2 linked regions of the Thiocapsa bogorovii genome follow. The main gene of each other region encodes a partner of the protein of the gene in region 2 in a complex. Links are inferred from orthologs where the notes say so. Each region holds a gene or a part of one and is shown on either strand. Other genes may lie near its edges.

Region 1 (7,354 bases), 3.5 Mb from region 2 along the record:
GCCCCTCGCTGATCCAACCCTCGATGGTTCGACGCGAGCCCAGTCCAGCGTCGGCAAGGGCCTTCTGCAGGCGCACGGGCTCATCGGCAGGTGGCGGCGGAGGGGAACGTCGGTCGGTTGTCATATCGGGCTCTCGGGTTTATCGTCTTGGGCGGTCAGCGTCCAGGGGCTTGCTTCCTGCTTCCTGCTTCCTGCTATCGGCCTAAAAAGAGTCGTTGAACCGCAAAGGCGCAAAGGACGCTAAGGCGTTCAATGCCTTGCTTCAATGACGCTATTCACGCGAAAGGCGAACATCGTCATTGCAAATTTTTGTTTTCCTTTGCGTCCTTTGCGTCTTTGCGGTTCTCAATGCCGGATTTAGGATCGGCCATCAGCTATCGATTCGGTTTGCGGCTTGGATTCGGTTCTCAGACGGCAGAGTGAAGCTGGCGGCTGGCGGCTGGCGGCTGGCGGCTGGCGGCGATCCTACGATCATACACCAGCGTCGTCTCGGGGCTTTTTATCCGCGGCATCGTGGGTGGGAGCCTCCAGCGCCAATGCCTCGTCGATCAGGAAATCCGGGGCGCGGATCTCGGCGAGGGTCGGCAGCTCGTTGAGGGACCGAAGACCGAAATAATCCAGGAACTTGCGCGTAGTCGCGAAGAGCGCAGGTCGGCCGGGAACATCACGATGGCCGACCACACGGATCCACTCCCGCTCGGTCAGGGTCTTGACGATCTGCGTGCTGACGGCGACCCCGCGGATGTCCTCGATCTCGCCGCGTGTGATCGGCTGCCGATAGGCGATCAGCGAGAGCGTCTCGAGCAGGGCGCGCGAGTAGCGCGGGGGTCGCTCGTCCCACAGGCGGGCCACCCAAGGGGCGATGCTCGCGCGCACCTGAACACGCCAGCCGCCGGCAACCTCGACGATCTCGAGACCGCGCTCGGCATAGTCCTGCTGCAGTGCGCCGATCGCCGCGAGCACATCGGCACGCGACGGACGTTCCTCGTCCAGAAAGAGCGCCAAGAGCTGGTCCGCGGTCAGCGGCCCGCCCGCGGCGACCAGAGCGGCTTCGACGATCTGCTTAAGCACCTGCCGCCTCGTCGAGGACTTCGCCCGCCGCCGTCTCGCGCAGACGCACATGAATGGGGGCGAACGGCTCGGCCTGGACCAGCTCCAATGTCGCCGCCTTGATCAGCTCCAAGAGCGCGAGAAAGCTCACCACAACGCCTTGGCGTCCCTCGGTGATATCGAAGAGGTCCGTGAAGGCGAGGAAACCGCCGTCGCTCAGACGCTCGAGCACCCACGACATGCGCTCGCGCAGCGACAAGGACTCACGCTCGACGCGATGGCGCGTGAAGAGATCGGCGCGGGCCATCACCTCGCGCATGGCGAGAAGCAGCTCGCGAAAATCGACATCGGGTGGGACGCGCTGAACATGACCGGGCGGCACCTCGGCCCGGACGGCAAAGACGTCCCGCTCCAACCTTGGAAGTGCGTCCAGATCCTGCGCAGCCTGCTTGAACCGCTCGTACTCCTGGAGCCGACGCACCAGCTCGGCGCGCGGATCCTCGCCCTCCTCCTCCGCGGCCTGCACACGCGGCAGGAGCATCCGGGATTTGATCTCGGCCAACATTGCAGCCATAACCAAATACTCCGCTGCCAGTTCCAGGCGCAGCTCGGTCATGAGATCGACGTATTCGATGTACTGCGCGGTGATGGCCGCGATCGGGATATCCAAGATGTCGAGATTCTGTCGCTTGATCAGATAGAGCAGTAGATCCAGCGGTCCTTCGAAGGCATCCAAAAAGACCTCGAGCGCGTCCGGCGGAATATAGAGATCCACAGGCAAGGTCAGGAAAGGCAAGCCCCGCACCATGGCGAAGGGCGCCACCTCGAGCGGCATCTCCTGCTGTTGCCCCGGCGGCGGCTGCCGGTCTGTGCCTTCATCCGCCATACTTGAGTCCCTAAATTTGGGTGTTCTAAACCGCGCCCTGCCGTCGCCGACCGACGGCTGCGACGCCGAGAGCACCTCTGGCCAACGCCCGGACGCCGAGCGCGGTTTAGCTCATCACCAGGGACATCGCGTGCCGAACCTCTTCAAGCGTCTCGTGTGCAACATCGCGTGCACGCTCGCAGCCCTCGTTGATGACGTTGCGCAGGAGCTCCGGCTGGGCCGAGTACTCCCTGGCGCGTTGCTGCATCGGCATCAGCTCGGCGAGCACACCGTCGATCACCGGCTGCTTGCAGTCCAAACAGCCGATGCCGGCCGAGCGGCAGCCCTGCTGCACCCAGTCGCGAACCTGATCGTTCGAATACACCAGGTGGAACTGCCAAACCGGGCACTTTTCCGGATCGCCCGGATCGGTCCGGCGCACCCGCGCGGGGTCGGTCGGCATGGTCCGCAGCGCCTTCTCGACATCGGCAGGCTCGTCGCGCAAGGCGATGGTGTTACCGTAAGACTTGGACATCTTTTGCCCGTCCAGCCCCGGCATCTTCGAGGCCTTGGTCAGCAGCGGCATGGGTTCGGGCAGGATGACCCGTCCGCCGCCCTCGAGATACCCGAGCAGTCGCTCGCGATCGGCCAGGGTGATATTGCCCTGCCCCTCCAGAAGCGCATGGGCCACGCTCAATGCCTCCTGATCGCCTTGCTCCCGATAGCTGCGCCTCAGCCGATCGAAGAGTTTGGCGTTCTTCTTGCCCATCTTGCGCTTGGCCTCCTCCGCTTTCTCCTCGAAGCCGGGCTCGCGACCGTAAATGTGATTGAAGCGCCGCGCGACCTCGCGCGTCAGCTCCACGTGGGCGACCTGATCCTCTCCGACCGGGACCTGCCCGGCCTTATACATCAGGATGTCCGCGCTTTGGAGCAGCGGGTAACCGAGGAAGCCGTAGGTCGCAAGATCGCGCTCCTTGAGCTTCTCCTGCTGGTCCTTGTAGCTCGGCACCCGCTCCAGCCAGCCCAGAGGCGTAATCATGGAGAGCAGAAGATGCAGCTCGGCATGCTCCGGAACCCGCGATTGGATGAAGAGTGTCGCCGAGCCCGGATTGATCCCGGCGGCCAACCAGTCGATCACCATCTCGCGAGTGCTCGTCGGGATGATCGAAGGATCCTCGTAGTGCGTCGTCAAGGCATGCCAATCGGCGACGAAGAAGAAACACTCGTATTCGTGCTGAAGCTCCAGCCAGTTCTTCAGGACACCGTGATAGTGTCCGAGATGGAGACGGCCCGTAGGACGCATCCCGGAGAGGACGCGCGAGTGGTGTGCGGAGACGGAAGTCAAGGTTTGGCAGCCTCGTAATCAGACGAAGAAGAGCTCTCTCACGATCGCCGAACCCGGGAGCAGGCCCACGGTCCCGATCACGAGGGGCAGCAGAACCGCTCCGAGGAGCCCGGTGATCAGCAATGCCAGCAGGATGATCAGCCCGAAAGGCTCCAATCGCGAGAACTGCGCGGCCAGTTTCGGCGGAAGCATCGCGTTGAGCACCCGCCCGCCGTCGAGCGGCAGCAGAGGGATCAGATTCAGAACCATCAGGAAGACGTTGATCAGGATTCCGGCAGCGCCCATGTACACCAAAGGAAGGGCAATCCATTGGCTGATCGGCAACAGGAGGATACCCAGCTTGATCATGCCTCCCCAAAAGAGCGCCATCAGCAGATTCGCCCCCGGACCCGCGATCGCCACCAGGGCCATGTCTCGACGGGGGTGATGCAGGTTGCGCCAATTGACCGGCACAGGTTTCGCCCAACCGAAGAGGAATCCCACCAGGAAAAAGGTGGCGAGAGGAACCACGATGGTTCCGATCGGATCGATATGCTTGATCGGATTGAAGGTCACGCGACCGAGCATCAAGGCGGTGCGATCGCCCAGCTTGCTTGCGACCCATCCGTGTGCGGCCTCGTGGACCGTGATCGCAAACAGGACCGGGATGGCGAGGACGGCCAGCAGTTGGTAGGGGTTCAGGGCTTCCATCGCGGCATTATATACCGAGCGCACGTGGGATTTTCGCCGACGCGCGTGCGACGCACCCTGCTCTCCACGGAGCCGTTCCGCGCGCGGCACAGCCGCCGCGCAACGTTACCGCGGCTCATTCCTCGAACAAGGTCGCATCGCCCTTGCCGAGACGCATCAGGCTCGGCGGCTCCGCGGTCATGTCGACCACGGTGGTCGGCTCAACCCCGCAGAACCCCCCGTCGATGATGAGATCGACCTGCTTGTCGAGCAGCTCCCGCATCTCCTCGGGGTCGGTGAGGGGTCGATCGTCACCCGGCATGATCAGCGTGGTGCTGAGGATCGGCTGGTCGAGCTCGCCGAGCAGTGCACGACAGATCTCGTTGTCGGGCACCCGGATGCCGATCGTCTTGCGCTTGGGATGCAGGAGACGCCGCGGAACCTGCTTGGTCGCCTCGTGGATAAAGGTGTAGGGACCGGGGGTGAGTGTCTTCAGCAACCGAAAGGCCTGATTGTCGATCCTGGCGTAGGTCGTGATCTCGGAGAGGTCTCGGCACACCAACGTGAAGTTGTGCTTGTCGTCGAGCTTGCGGATCCGGCGGATCCGCTCCATCGCGGATTTTTCGCCGATCTGACAGCCGAGCGCGTAGGACGAGTCTGTCGGATAGAGGATGACGCCACCCTCCAACAGGATCTCGACCGAGCGGCGGATCAGCCGTGCCTGAGGATTCGCGGGATGGATCTGAAAGAACTGCGCCATGGCCCGCGATCAACCGGCAGCGACTCGAGGCAAGCTCGATTCGGCGTCGAGATCGGGCCAGTCGTGCCAGATCGGCGTACACGCCTTCGGTAGGGCGGGCAAACGTCCCAGATCGATCCAAGGGTTCTCGGGGCCGTGATAGTCGGAGCCGGCAGAGGCAAGCATCTTTTGGTCGCGCGCGAGACAACCGAAATTGAAGATCTCGTCACGGCTGTGGCTCCCGGAGACGACCTCCAGACCCACGCCACCGCACTCGCGGAACTCACCGAGTAACTTCAGCAGGCGGGTGCGCGTGAGCTTGTAGCGCGCCGGATGGGCGATGACGGCCTGACCTCCCGCGCCCGTGATCCAGCGGGTCGCCTCGTCGAGGGTCGCCCATTCGCCGCTGACATGACCGGGCTTGCCGTTGACCAGATAGCGGTTGAAGACATCCCGAAGGTCGTGCGCATGGCCCTGCGCGACCAGGAAGCGGGCAAAATGGGTGCGCCCGATCAGACGACCGTTCGAGAACGCCTTCGCGCCATCGTAAGCGCCCTCGATACCCTGCCGGGCCAGGCGGCGCCCGATCTCCTCGGCGCGCCAGCCTCGATAGGCGAGTAGTCGACTCAGGCCCGCCTGTAGGGCGACATTCTCGGGATCGACATTGAGACCCACGATGTGAACCGTGCGGCCGCCCCAGGTCACCGAGATCTCCACCCCCGGGACGAGCCGAAGACCGAGTGCCTCGGCCGCGGTGCGTGCCTCGGCGAGGCCCTCGGTGGTATCGTGATCGGTAAGAGCGATGGCCTGTACACCGGACGCGCACGCGCGTTGCATCAGCGCATCGGGGGTCAAGGTGCCGTCGGAGGCCGTGGAATGACTGTGGAGATCTGGGCTTTTTCTCATCGTGACTAGTCTAACCGATCCCGCGGATGCATGCCTCGGGCCGACGTGAGACCGCGCACGAGACGGGTATGGTCGCTCTTGCTATATTTTCCAGGTAAGGCGGTCGGAGTCCGCTTGCAACGACTCGATGCCGCGCCGCTGCAGGACGCAGGCCGGATCGGTCGATCCGACCTCGGTTTCTTTCTGTTGCCAGGATGATCAGCCCATGCTCCCGAAGGTCGACCTCAGCGATATCGCGGATGAGCTCAAGCGACTCGGCGACGAGATCCAGCGCGCCTACGACGACTCCGAGCAGACAGTCGAGCCCGCACCGCAGGTGTCGCTGAGCGGATTCGCGCAACTGCTCGACGCCGTGCGCGCCGGCGAGGCCGAACCGCGCGGCGAGTCAGCACAGGTGTCGCGCCCGGTCACCGGCGCGGAACCCGAGGCCCTGCTCGAGCACGGACTCGGCCTGCTTCGCGAGCTCGGCGATGTCGCGCGGCGTCTGAGTCTCGAATCACAGGCGCAAGCGGTCGAGGTCCTCGCAGTCCCTTTCGCATGCTGGATGTTGCGCCGAGGCGGCGAGCTCCAGCACCCGGAGGATGTCGTGAACGCCCTGGCCATACTCGCGAATCGGTTGAGCCGACCCGAGGAGCTCGCCGAGCTTTACGGCCTGATGGGCGAGATTGCAGAGGGCATCGGCGCAGACCGCGTCCAGGGTATGGACCCGACCGACCCGACCGATCCTTGGCTCGTCCTCCTGATCAACCGAGGGATCGTCGCCACGCGCAGCCAGCAGCCCGCCCTGATGGAAGAGTCCTTCGCCGCTATCGGCGAGCAACTGCCCGACCACGCACCCAATTTCTTCCGCGAGGGCATGGGACAGATGGAAGCGCTGAATTACCCTGCACCTGTCCGCGAGGTGATGCAGCGTTACTTCGACAAGTGGTGCAGCGGTCAGCGTTTACACTGAACCGCGCTGAACCGCGTCGGAGGTACATGCATTCTTTCGAGAATTCTTTCGGCGTGGCGCAGTCCACTACCGCCGGCGGAGACGCGGCTCAGAGATTATTTTTCGATCTTCTAAACCGCGTCCGGCGCCGACGCGCAGACACGGTTCCGACCGTCGCCTCAGATTGCAACATCGCCGGACAGCACGGGGACGCGGTTTAGCCGCCGATAATGTGTTTTTGAAGGCGATACAACAACGTATCTCGCGTCAACCCGAGCAGACGCGCGGCCCGACTCTTATTTCCGCCGGCCAGCGAGAGGGCTTGGCGGATCAGCTCCGCCTCGAGGTCGTTAAGATCGATCCCGTGCGGCGGCAGCGAGAAACCGATGTCCTTCTCCGACTGCGGCGCACCCCGTATCACCTCGCCGGGTAGGTTCTCGGGACCCACCTCGGTGCCCGGAAGGAGGATCACGAGACGCTCGCACAGGTTGGCGAGCTCGCGCAGATTGCCCGGCCACGTATACCGGCGCAGCAAGCGCTCCGCACCGGATTTAAGCCGCGGCGGATCGAGCCGATGCCGCGCCGCCGCGGTCGTGATGAAGTGCTGCGTCAGCGCAGGGATATCGAGCGCCCGGTCACGCAAAGGCGGGACCTCGAGCGGAACGACACAGAGGCGCAGATACAGATCGCGCCGAAAGACCCCTTCCTGTACGAGCCGATCGAGGTCCAAAGCCGAGGCCGCGATGACCCTCAGCCTGACTCCGGAGCGAGACCCGTCGCGAGGGGCGTCCTGCGCAACGATGGCATGCAGCAGTCGCGCCTGATCCGCCGCATTCAGCTCACCGACCT
Region 2 (8,655 bases):
GGCGGCAAAGAGGTCCAGGGATTCGCGTTCCCAGCACCAGTTCTCCATGAACTGGCTGGGCAGCTCGACGGCATCCCAAGGCACGCCGTTGATCCCCGCCACACCCGGATAGTCGACCTTCGTCATCATGTGATGCAGGCCGTGGCCGAACTCGTGGAAGAGCGTCTCGACCTCGTTGTGGGTCAGCAGCGAGGGTTTGTCGCCGACCGGCGGGGTGAAGTTGCAGACCAGGTAGGCGACCGGGAGTTGGTCGCAGCGACTGGTGTGCATCCTGTTGGTGCAGACGTCCATCCAGGCCCCGCCGCGCTTGTTCTGGCGCGCGAAGGGGTCGAGATAGAACTGGCCGCGCAGCGCCCCGGATACACCGTCGCGGATCTCGAAGAAGCGCACGTCCGGGTGATAGGTGTCGAAGGACTCGGCCTCCTGGATCTTGACCCCGAAGAGACGCTCGACGACGCCGAAGAGGCCTGAGAGTACACGCGAGATCGGGAAGTAGGGCCGCAGCTCTTCCTGACTGATCCGATAGCGGTGCAGGCGCAGCTTCTCGGCATAGTAGCCGACGTCCCACGGCTCCAGTGTCTCGACCCCGTGCTGCTCTCGGGCGAACGCCTCGAGCTCGGCAAGCTCTTTGCGCGCCTGAGCGACCGAGCGGTCGGCCAAGTCGTTCAGAAAAGCCAGCACGTCGTCCGGGGAGCGGGCCATCTTGGTCGCAAGCGAGCGCTCGGCGTAGTTTGCGAAACCGAGCAGCTGGGCCAGCTCGTGACGGAGCGCGAGGATGCGCTCCATGATCTCGCCGTTGTCCCACTGCCCGGCGTGCGGCCCCTGATCGGAGGCGCGTGTCCCGTACGCCTGGTAGAGCTCGAAGCGCAGCTCGCGATTGTCCGCATAGGTCATGACCGGCATGTAGGAGGGCAGGTCGAGCGTGAAGAGCCAGCCGGTCTGGCCACGTTGTTCTGCGTTCTGCCGGGCCAACCCGAGGGCGGATTCGGGCAGGCCCGCGAGCTGCGTCTCGTCCTTGATCAGCGTGCTCCAGGCGTTGGTGGCGTCGAGCACGTTCTCCGAATACTTGGTGGTGAGCTGCGAGAGCTCCTGACTGATCGCTCTGTAGCGGGCCTTCTTCTCGGCCGGGAGATCGACGCCCGAGAGGTGGAAGTCGCGCAGCGCGTTCTCCAGGAGCTTGCGCTGTGCCGGGTTCAGGTGCTCCTGCGCGGCGACCGACTGATAGCCGCGGAAGAGATCCTCGTTCTGCCCGACCTCGGTCCCGTAATCGCTGAGCTTCGGCAGGCAGGCGTTGTAGGCGGCGCGCAGCGCGTCGCTGTTGAGCACGCCGTTGAGATGTCCGACCGGCGACCAGGCGCGGCTCAAGCGGTCGTCGATCTCGTCCAGCGGCTCGACGAAGCTCTCCCAGGTCGGCACCGCGACCTCGCGTGTCAGGCGCTCGATCTCGGCGCGGCAGTCGGCGAGACAGACGTCGATGGCGGGCTCGACGTGTTCGGGACGGATCCGGGAGAAGGCCGGGAGGCCGGTGGTCTCGAGCAATGGGTTCGTCATGGGTGTGGCCTGATCGGGTTCGCGGATCGAATGGGTCTCAGGGTGCGGCTCGGCAGTCTGCAGAAAGAATCTGCCGGGACCACCGGCGGGCCGGAACAGACGAAGCCTTGCCGCCCGCCGAATCATGCGGGCTGCACGCCTGAGTTTCCAGTCGAGCGATCGATGTGCTCGGCGTGGTCAGTCCGGCAGGAAACCCATGTTTTGGCGTGGTGAAATCCGGCCTTTGAGAGAACGGACCATGTCGATCTTCGGGCGCGGTGCGAAGGCCTGCGGGATGCAGAAGTGAAATCGCCAGAGGTCTTGACGCCAGCGCTCCCCGCCATGCGCAGGGATCGGAAGCCACTCCTCCGATGCGATCGGAACGAACCGTTCGCCGGCACCGTAGGCATAGGTCTTGTAGGCGCCCTTCGGCGTGCAGCGGATGCCCTCCACGGAGAGGTTGCGGGTCCCGCTGCGACCCTCCGCCACGAGCGTGTAGCGCACCACATCGTCCGCGCCGACCTGCAGATTGCGGGTGTCGATGAAATACCGCAAGGCGGCATCCGGACCGTCCGGGACCAGCTCGACCAGATCGGCATCCTGCGGCCAAGGCGGGAGCGGGGTGTCCGCTTCCTTCCAGGGCGTACCTTCTTGAACGCTCGACGGCACGGGGGGCTCGGCGTCGTTCACGAAGGCGTTCTCCGCGGCGGATAAGGGCATCGCGAGCCACAGGAGAGGAATCCAAGAAAGGGTGTCCCGGGTAAAGCGAGGCCGGGGCGTGAAGACCGAGGGAAGCTGTCGGGGAGGTGTCATGATGTCGGTCACCGGGGATTAAGCCGCGCCCAGCGCGGTATGTGATGTTTTTGGATGGGGTCGGCCCCTGCAGACTTGATGACCGCTGGAGCTTGCGCGGCTTAAGATATTAAGAAATAAATCATTTTAAACCGCGTCCCGAGCAAAATGCGTCATTTTCACTTCGCTTTTGGCTTTGGACACATCTTCGATCTCGGTGATGCGCGGTTAAAGCCGGCAGGATGCGCTCGCCATGACGCCCGTCGTGCTCCGCACCCGCGCGCATCGCCGCATCGAGATCCTCTAGTCTACCAGCCCGAAAGCTCCGTGCCATGCGAGACGCTCGGCCCGCTTGTGCCCTCGATTCTCCTTCCGGTATGGTTCTTGGATGCGTCTCGAAAAGATCCGACTTGCCGGCTTCAAATCCTTCGTGGATCCCACGACGGTCCTCTTTCCGGGCAACCTGGTCGGTGTCGTCGGACCCAACGGCTGCGGCAAGTCCAACGTCATCGACGCGGTGCGTTGGGTCATGGGCGAGAGCTCGGCGAAGATGCTGCGCGGCGAGTCCATGGCGGACGTGATCTTCAACGGCAGCACCGGGCGCAAGCCGGTTGGAACGGCGAGCATCGAGCTGGTGTTCGACAATGCCGACGGCGGCGCGGGCGGTGCCTATGCCGCCTTCAATCAGATCTCGGTCAAGCGACAGGTCTCGCGCGACGGTCAGTCGGCCTATTTCCTGAACGGGACACGCTGCCGTCGGCGCGACATCCAGGATCTCTTCCTCGGGACGGGTCTCGGTCCGCGCTCCTACGCTATCATCGAGCAGGGCATGATCTCGCGCATCATCGAGGCGCGTCCCGAGGATCTGCGGCTCTTTCTGGAGGAGGCCGCGGGGATCTCGAAATATAAGGAGCGCCGCCGCGAGACCGAGAGCCGCATGCGCCAGACCCGCGAGAATCTCGATCGGCTCGACGATCTGCGTGACGAGGTCAACAAACAGATCCAGCATTTGGAACGCCAAGCCGCCTCCGCCGAGCGCTATACCCAGCTCAAGGCCGAGGAGCGGCGTCTGGACCTGGAGCTCAAGGCGCTGCGTTGGCAGGCACTCGACGCGGAGATCCGCACCCGCGAGCAGCGACTGGCCGAGACCGAGACCCGGACCGAAGCGGGGCTCGCACAGCAGCGACGGATCGAGGCGGATATCGAGGCACGGCGCGCCGACTATCAAAGTGCCTCTGAGACCTTCAACGGGGTGCAGGGGCGGTTTTACGCGGTCGGCTCCGAGATCGCGCGGGCCGAGCAGGCGATTCAGTTTGCCAGCGAGGCCCGCGGTCGGCGCGAGGGCGAGCTGGTGCGGCTCGATCAGGAGATCGGCGAGGCCGAGGACCACTTGGAGCGCGACCAGGGACGGCTTGCCGAGATCGATCGCAACCTCGCCCGCGACGAGCCCGAGCTGACAGACGCCGATCAAGCCTTGTCCGGGGTGCTCGAGCAGGTGACGCTGGCCGAGGATAAGCTCAAGCACTGGGAGCGTCTCTGGGACGACTTCAGTCGGGAGGCCGCCGGGCCTTCGGAGCAGGCGCAGGCCGAACGTGCGCGGATCAACGCGTTGGAGCAACGCAGCGATCGCGACCGCGACCGATTGCGGCGTTTGGACGAAGATCTCGCGCGTCTGCAGGGCCTGGAGCTGGAGGATCGGTTCCTGCAGCTCGTCGCGCGAGAAACCCGATTGGAGACCGAGCTTGCGGACATGGAGGGGCGTCAAGAGTCCCTGGGCGCCGGCCTGGCCGAGCGCGACGAGGCGATCGGTACGCTTGCCTCGGAGATTGATGCGGTCCGCACCCTGTTGCAGGAGTCCCGGGGCCGGTTGGCCTCGCTCGGCGCGCTCCAGGACGAGGCCCTGGCCGACACCGATGCCGACGGCCGGTCTGCCGACTGGATTGCCGCTGCGGGACTCGCCGACGCGGTGCGTCTGATCGATGGGCTCGACGTCGACGCGGATTGGCAGCGTGCGGTCGAGGTCTTGCTCGGGGATGCGATTCGCGCAATCGGCATTCCGAATCTCGATCATGCACTGTCGGGCGGCGGAGATCCGCCCCCTGGCGTGGTCCTTTTGGAAACCCGCCTGGATGCCGAGGGGCAAGTCGAGGCTCCGGGGGACTCTGACGGCGCACCGGCGGCTCGGGCGCTCCTTGCGCATGTTCGCGCACCCTGGGCGCTCGACGGGCTGCTCGGTCGGGTCAGGACCGTCGACCGGCTCGCCGACGCCGTCGCCATGCGCGACGCCTTGGGACCGGCCGAGCAATGGGTGACGCCCGAGGGTGCGCGGGTCGGTCGCGACTGGCTAAGCACGCCGCCGGTTAAGGCGCAAGCGGGCGTCATCGCGCGGGCGGAGGCAATCAAGGCGCTCGGCGGTGAGATCGCCGAGCTTCAGGCCAAGGAGTCCGCGCTCTGCACCGAGCAGGAGGATGCGCGCGCCGCCCGAACGGTGGCTCAAGAGGCACGGGCCGATGCGGGACGGCAGCTGACGGCGCTCGGTCGCGAGCTGTCGCTGCTCAAGGCCGAGCTCGCGAGCCTGCGCGCCAAGCGCGAGCATCGAGAGGATCGGCTTCAGGCATTGGCCGCCGAGCGCGACGAGCTCCAGGAGCAGATGGCCGATGCCTTGGAGGAGATGGAAGCGGCGCGCGAGCGTCTGCACGAGCACCTCTCCTTGGTGGAGAGCTTGGCGGAGCGACGCGACGCAATGCAGGTCGAGCGCGAGACGCTGCGTGCCGGGCTTGCCGCGGTGCGGGAGGAGGAGCGTCGCTGCCGGGAGCGAACGCAGGGGCTGCGGGTCAGCGTCGAATCGAACCGCGCCGCCCGCGCGGCCACGCAGCAGAGCCTGGCGCGCCTACAGGAGCGCCGCGCGGTGCTCCACGAGCGCCGCGCCGAGCTGTTGGATGCGCTCGAGGAGAGTGTCGAGCCATTGGCCGAGCAGCGGGTGCGGCTCGACGAGCAGCTGGTGCTCCGGGTGGAGGTCGAGGAGGCGTTGGCCGAGGCACGCAACCGACTCGAGGCCTTGGATGCCGAGGTGCGCGAGCTCGAGCAGGCGCGTCAGCGCTCGGAGCAGGAGGGCCGCGTCGGTCGCGGCGAGCTCGATCGGCAGCGTTTGGAGCACCAGGAGCGCTTGGTCCGTCGCCAGACCCTCGCCGAGCAGATCGCCGAGGTGGACGGTGCCGAGCCCACACCGGCCGAGGTGCTCGCCGAGATGGATCCCGCGGCGAACGAATCTCAGTGGCAGGAGGCGCTTTCCAAGACCGCGGCGCGTCTCCAGCGGCTTGGGCCGGTGAACCTCGCGGCGGTGGACGAATTCCGTCAGCAGGCGGAGCGCAAAGTCTATCTGGACGCACAGCACGAGGATATCAGCCGCTCGCTCGAGACGCTGGAACAGGCGATCCGCAAGATCGATCGCGAGACACGCAGCCGTTTCCGCGAGACCTACGATCAGGTCAATCAGGGGTTTCAGCTCCTGTTTCCGCGGCTCTTCGGCGGCGGTCACGCGAGCTTGGATCTCACCGACGAGGATCTGCTCGAGACCGGCGTCAGCGTCATGGCACGCCCCCCGGGCAAACGCAATTCGAGCATCCATCTGCTCTCGGGCGGGGAGAAGGCGCTGACGGCGGTGGCCTTGGTTTTCGCCATCTTCGAGCTCAATCCGGCGCCCTTCTGTATGCTCGACGAGGTCGACGCGCCGCTCGACGACGCCAACGTCGGGCGCTTCTGCGAGCTGGTGCGCTCCATGTCCGATCGGGTCCAGTTCGTCTTCATCAGCCACAACAAGGTCACGATGGAGATTGCCGATCATCTGCTCGGAGTGACCATGCACGAGCCCGGTGTCTCGCGGCTCGTCTCGGTGGACGTCGACGAGGCGGTGCGACTTGCGGCGGTATCCTGAGTGCTCGGCGTTTATCGTCCGACCCGTGCGGGACGCACCCTGATTCGGGGAAAAGTCACGCGCGCTCGGTATTCACCCGCCCGATCGGGGATACAGGTCGCTCGCGCGTTGATATACTCCACCCAGTCCTGAACGTCAGACCGACACGAACGCTTGAATGGACGCCAATACCATCCGTCTCATACTGATTGCCGTGGGTGCCTTGCTCATCCTCGCCCTCTTCCTGTGGGAGCGCAGCCGCCGGGCCGACGACGACACGGACGAGGACGACGACTACGAGGAGGCCGATGCGCCTTACGGTCTGTCGTCCGGCAAGCGCGAGCCTGATCTCGGCCTCGGTCGCGCGTCCTCGCCCGTGCGCAGAGACGACTCCGCCGTGGCGGAATCGCCTCGTGCCGCGCGGGAGTCCGGGAGCTCGTCGGCGTGGGCGTCGGAGTCCGACTCTGAGGACGATCTCGAGTCCGAGGTTGCCGGCGAGATCGAGCCCCTATTGATCCAGCTCAGTGTCGGCGCGCGCCGCGAGCCCTTCTTCGGACCTGAATTGATGGACGCCGCGGAGGCTTGCGGTCTTCGTCCCGGCCGGATGGATATCTTTCACTGTCTCGACGAGTTCGACGACGATACCCGCATCTATTTCAGCATGGCCAACATGGTGAAGCCGGGGATCTTTCCGTTCGACGCTATGGACGAGTTCTCGACGCCCGGTTTGATGCTGTTCGCCCAGCTCGACGGGCGTCCGGAGGACATCACGGTCCTCGAAGAGATGATCGCCACGGCGCGAAAGCTCGCCAGCGAGCTCGATGGCGACGTCCTCGACGAGACGCGTCGCCCGCTGACGGTCGCTAAGGAAGAAGATCTGCGCCGGGCCGTGCTCGAGAACGAGCGCCGATGGTCGAGAACGTCGGAGCGTTGACCGGCTCGGATGCCGACCGCGAGCGTGCCGCCTGGCTGCGCACGGAGATCGCTCGCCATAATGACCGCTACTATGTCCTCGACGATCCGGAGATCCCGGACGCCGAGTACGATCGTCTGTTCGCCGAGCTTCAAGCCCTGGAGACCCGCTATCCGGAGCTGAGGACACCGGATTCGCCGACACAACGCGTCGGCGCTGCACCGCTCTCCGCCTTCGCTCAGGTGCGGCATCGTTTGCCGATGATCTCGCTTGCCAACGCCATGAGCGACGATGAGCTGGCCGAGTTCGACCGCCGGGTCGTTGCGGCCCTGCCGGGAACGGAGCCCGTCCTCTACACCGCCGAGCCCAAGCTCGACGGGCTGGCGATGAGCATCCGCTACGAAGAGGGACTGCTCGTTCAGGCAGCGACCCGTGGCGACGGCTCCACCGGCGAGGATGTCACCGCGAACGTGCGGACCGTGAAGAGTGTCCCGCTGCGTCTCCTCGGCGAGGCGTGCCCCGCCGTGCTCGAGGTGCGCGGGGAGGTCTATATGTCACGCGAGGGGTTCGAGCGGCTCAACAAGGCCGCAGCGCAGCGCGGCGAGCGGGTCTTCGCCAATCCGCGCAATGCCGCGGCCGGGAGTCTGCGCCAGCTCGACCCCCGAGTGACCGCCACTCGGCCTCTGAGTTTCTGCTGTTACGGTTGGGGCGAGACCTCGACCGCTTCCGAGGCGAGTCAATACGCGATGCTGCAGCGCCTAGCCGGTTGGGGGATCCCCATTTCCACGGAGCTGCGACAGGTCGAGGGGCCCGACGGCTGTCGGGCCTATTTCGAGGGGTTGGGGCGACGCCGCGATGCGCTGCCCTACGAGATCGACGGCGTGGTCTTCAAGGTCGACCGGATCGCCGATCAGGCGCGGCTGGGCGCGACCGCCCGTCATCCGAAGTGGGCCATCGCGCGCAAGTTCCCCGCGCAGGAGGCCCTGACGGTCGTCGAGTCGGTCGAATTTCAGGTCGGACGCACGGGCGCAGTGACCCCGGTCGCCCGGTTGCGGCCCGTGCAGGTGGGCGGCGTCACGGTGGCCAACGCCACGTTGCACAACATGGACGAGGTGACCCGTAAGGACGTTCGAGTCCGCGATACCGTCGTCATCCGACGTGCCGGCGACGTGATCCCCGAGGTCGTGAGCGTCTTGGTCGAACGCCGACCGCCCGACGCGGTGCCGGTCGAGATGCCTGCCCACTGTCCGGTGTGCGGTTCCGACGTGCTCCGACCCCCGGGCGAGGTGGTGGCGCGCTGTACCGGTGGCCTCTATTGTCCGGCCCAGCGCAAGCAGGCGATCCGGCATTTCGCCTCGCGTCGTGCCATGGATATCGATGGCCTCGGCGAGAAGCTCGTCGAGCAGCTTGTCGATTCGGGTTTGGTGCGCGAGCCGGCCGATCTGTATCGGCTGACCGCGGAGCAGCTCGCCGGTCTGGACCGGATGGGCGAGCGATCCGCGGCCAA

The links.
Region 1: the proteins of smc (region 2) and LT988_RS03780 are in contact, whole or in part, in a crystal structure (PDB 3ZGX), measured with the Bacillus subtilis proteins. The link is inferred for Thiocapsa bogorovii from one-to-one orthologs.

The regions. Positions count from the first base shown.
Region 1 is NZ_CP089309.1:819,751-827,104, forward strand. The notes cover bases 1-2,768. They hold LT988_RS03780 (segregation and condensation protein A), read right to left. Parts: upstream 1,937-2,768; coding sequence 1,064-1,936; downstream 1-1,063. Other genes in these bases: rluB (23S rRNA pseudouridine(2605) synthase RluB), read right to left, coding at 1-124; scpB (SMC-Scp complex subunit ScpB), read right to left, coding at 472-1,122; LT988_RS03785 (tryptophan--tRNA ligase), read right to left, coding at 2,043-2,768. Also shown: more of LT988_RS03785, read right to left, coding at 2,769-3,260; LT988_RS03790 (site-2 protease family protein), read right to left, coding at 3,279-3,950; LT988_RS03795 (L-threonylcarbamoyladenylate synthase), read right to left, coding at 4,066-4,689; LT988_RS03800 (PHP domain-containing protein), read right to left, coding at 4,699-5,574; LT988_RS03805 (hypothetical protein), read left to right, coding at 5,780-6,526; LT988_RS03810 (sigma 54-interacting transcriptional regulator), read right to left, coding at 6,723-7,354. UniProt on the Bacillus subtilis protein: Participates in chromosomal partition during cell division. May act via the formation of a condensin-like complex containing Smc and ScpB that pull DNA away from mid-cell into both cell halves.
Region 2 is NZ_CP089309.1:4,354,190-4,362,844, forward strand. What follows is about bases 2,388-6,456. They hold smc (chromosome segregation protein SMC), read left to right. Parts: upstream 2,388-2,710; coding sequence 2,711-6,256; downstream 6,257-6,456. Other genes in these bases: LT988_RS19305 (cell division protein ZipA), read left to right, coding at 6,414-6,456. Outside these bases: prlC (oligopeptidase A), read right to left, coding at 1-1,551; LT988_RS19295 (CNP1-like family protein), read right to left, coding at 1,729-2,343; more of LT988_RS19305, read left to right, coding at 6,457-7,169; NAD-dependent DNA ligase LigA, read left to right, coding at 7,145-8,655. UniProt on the Bacillus subtilis protein: Required for chromosome condensation and partitioning.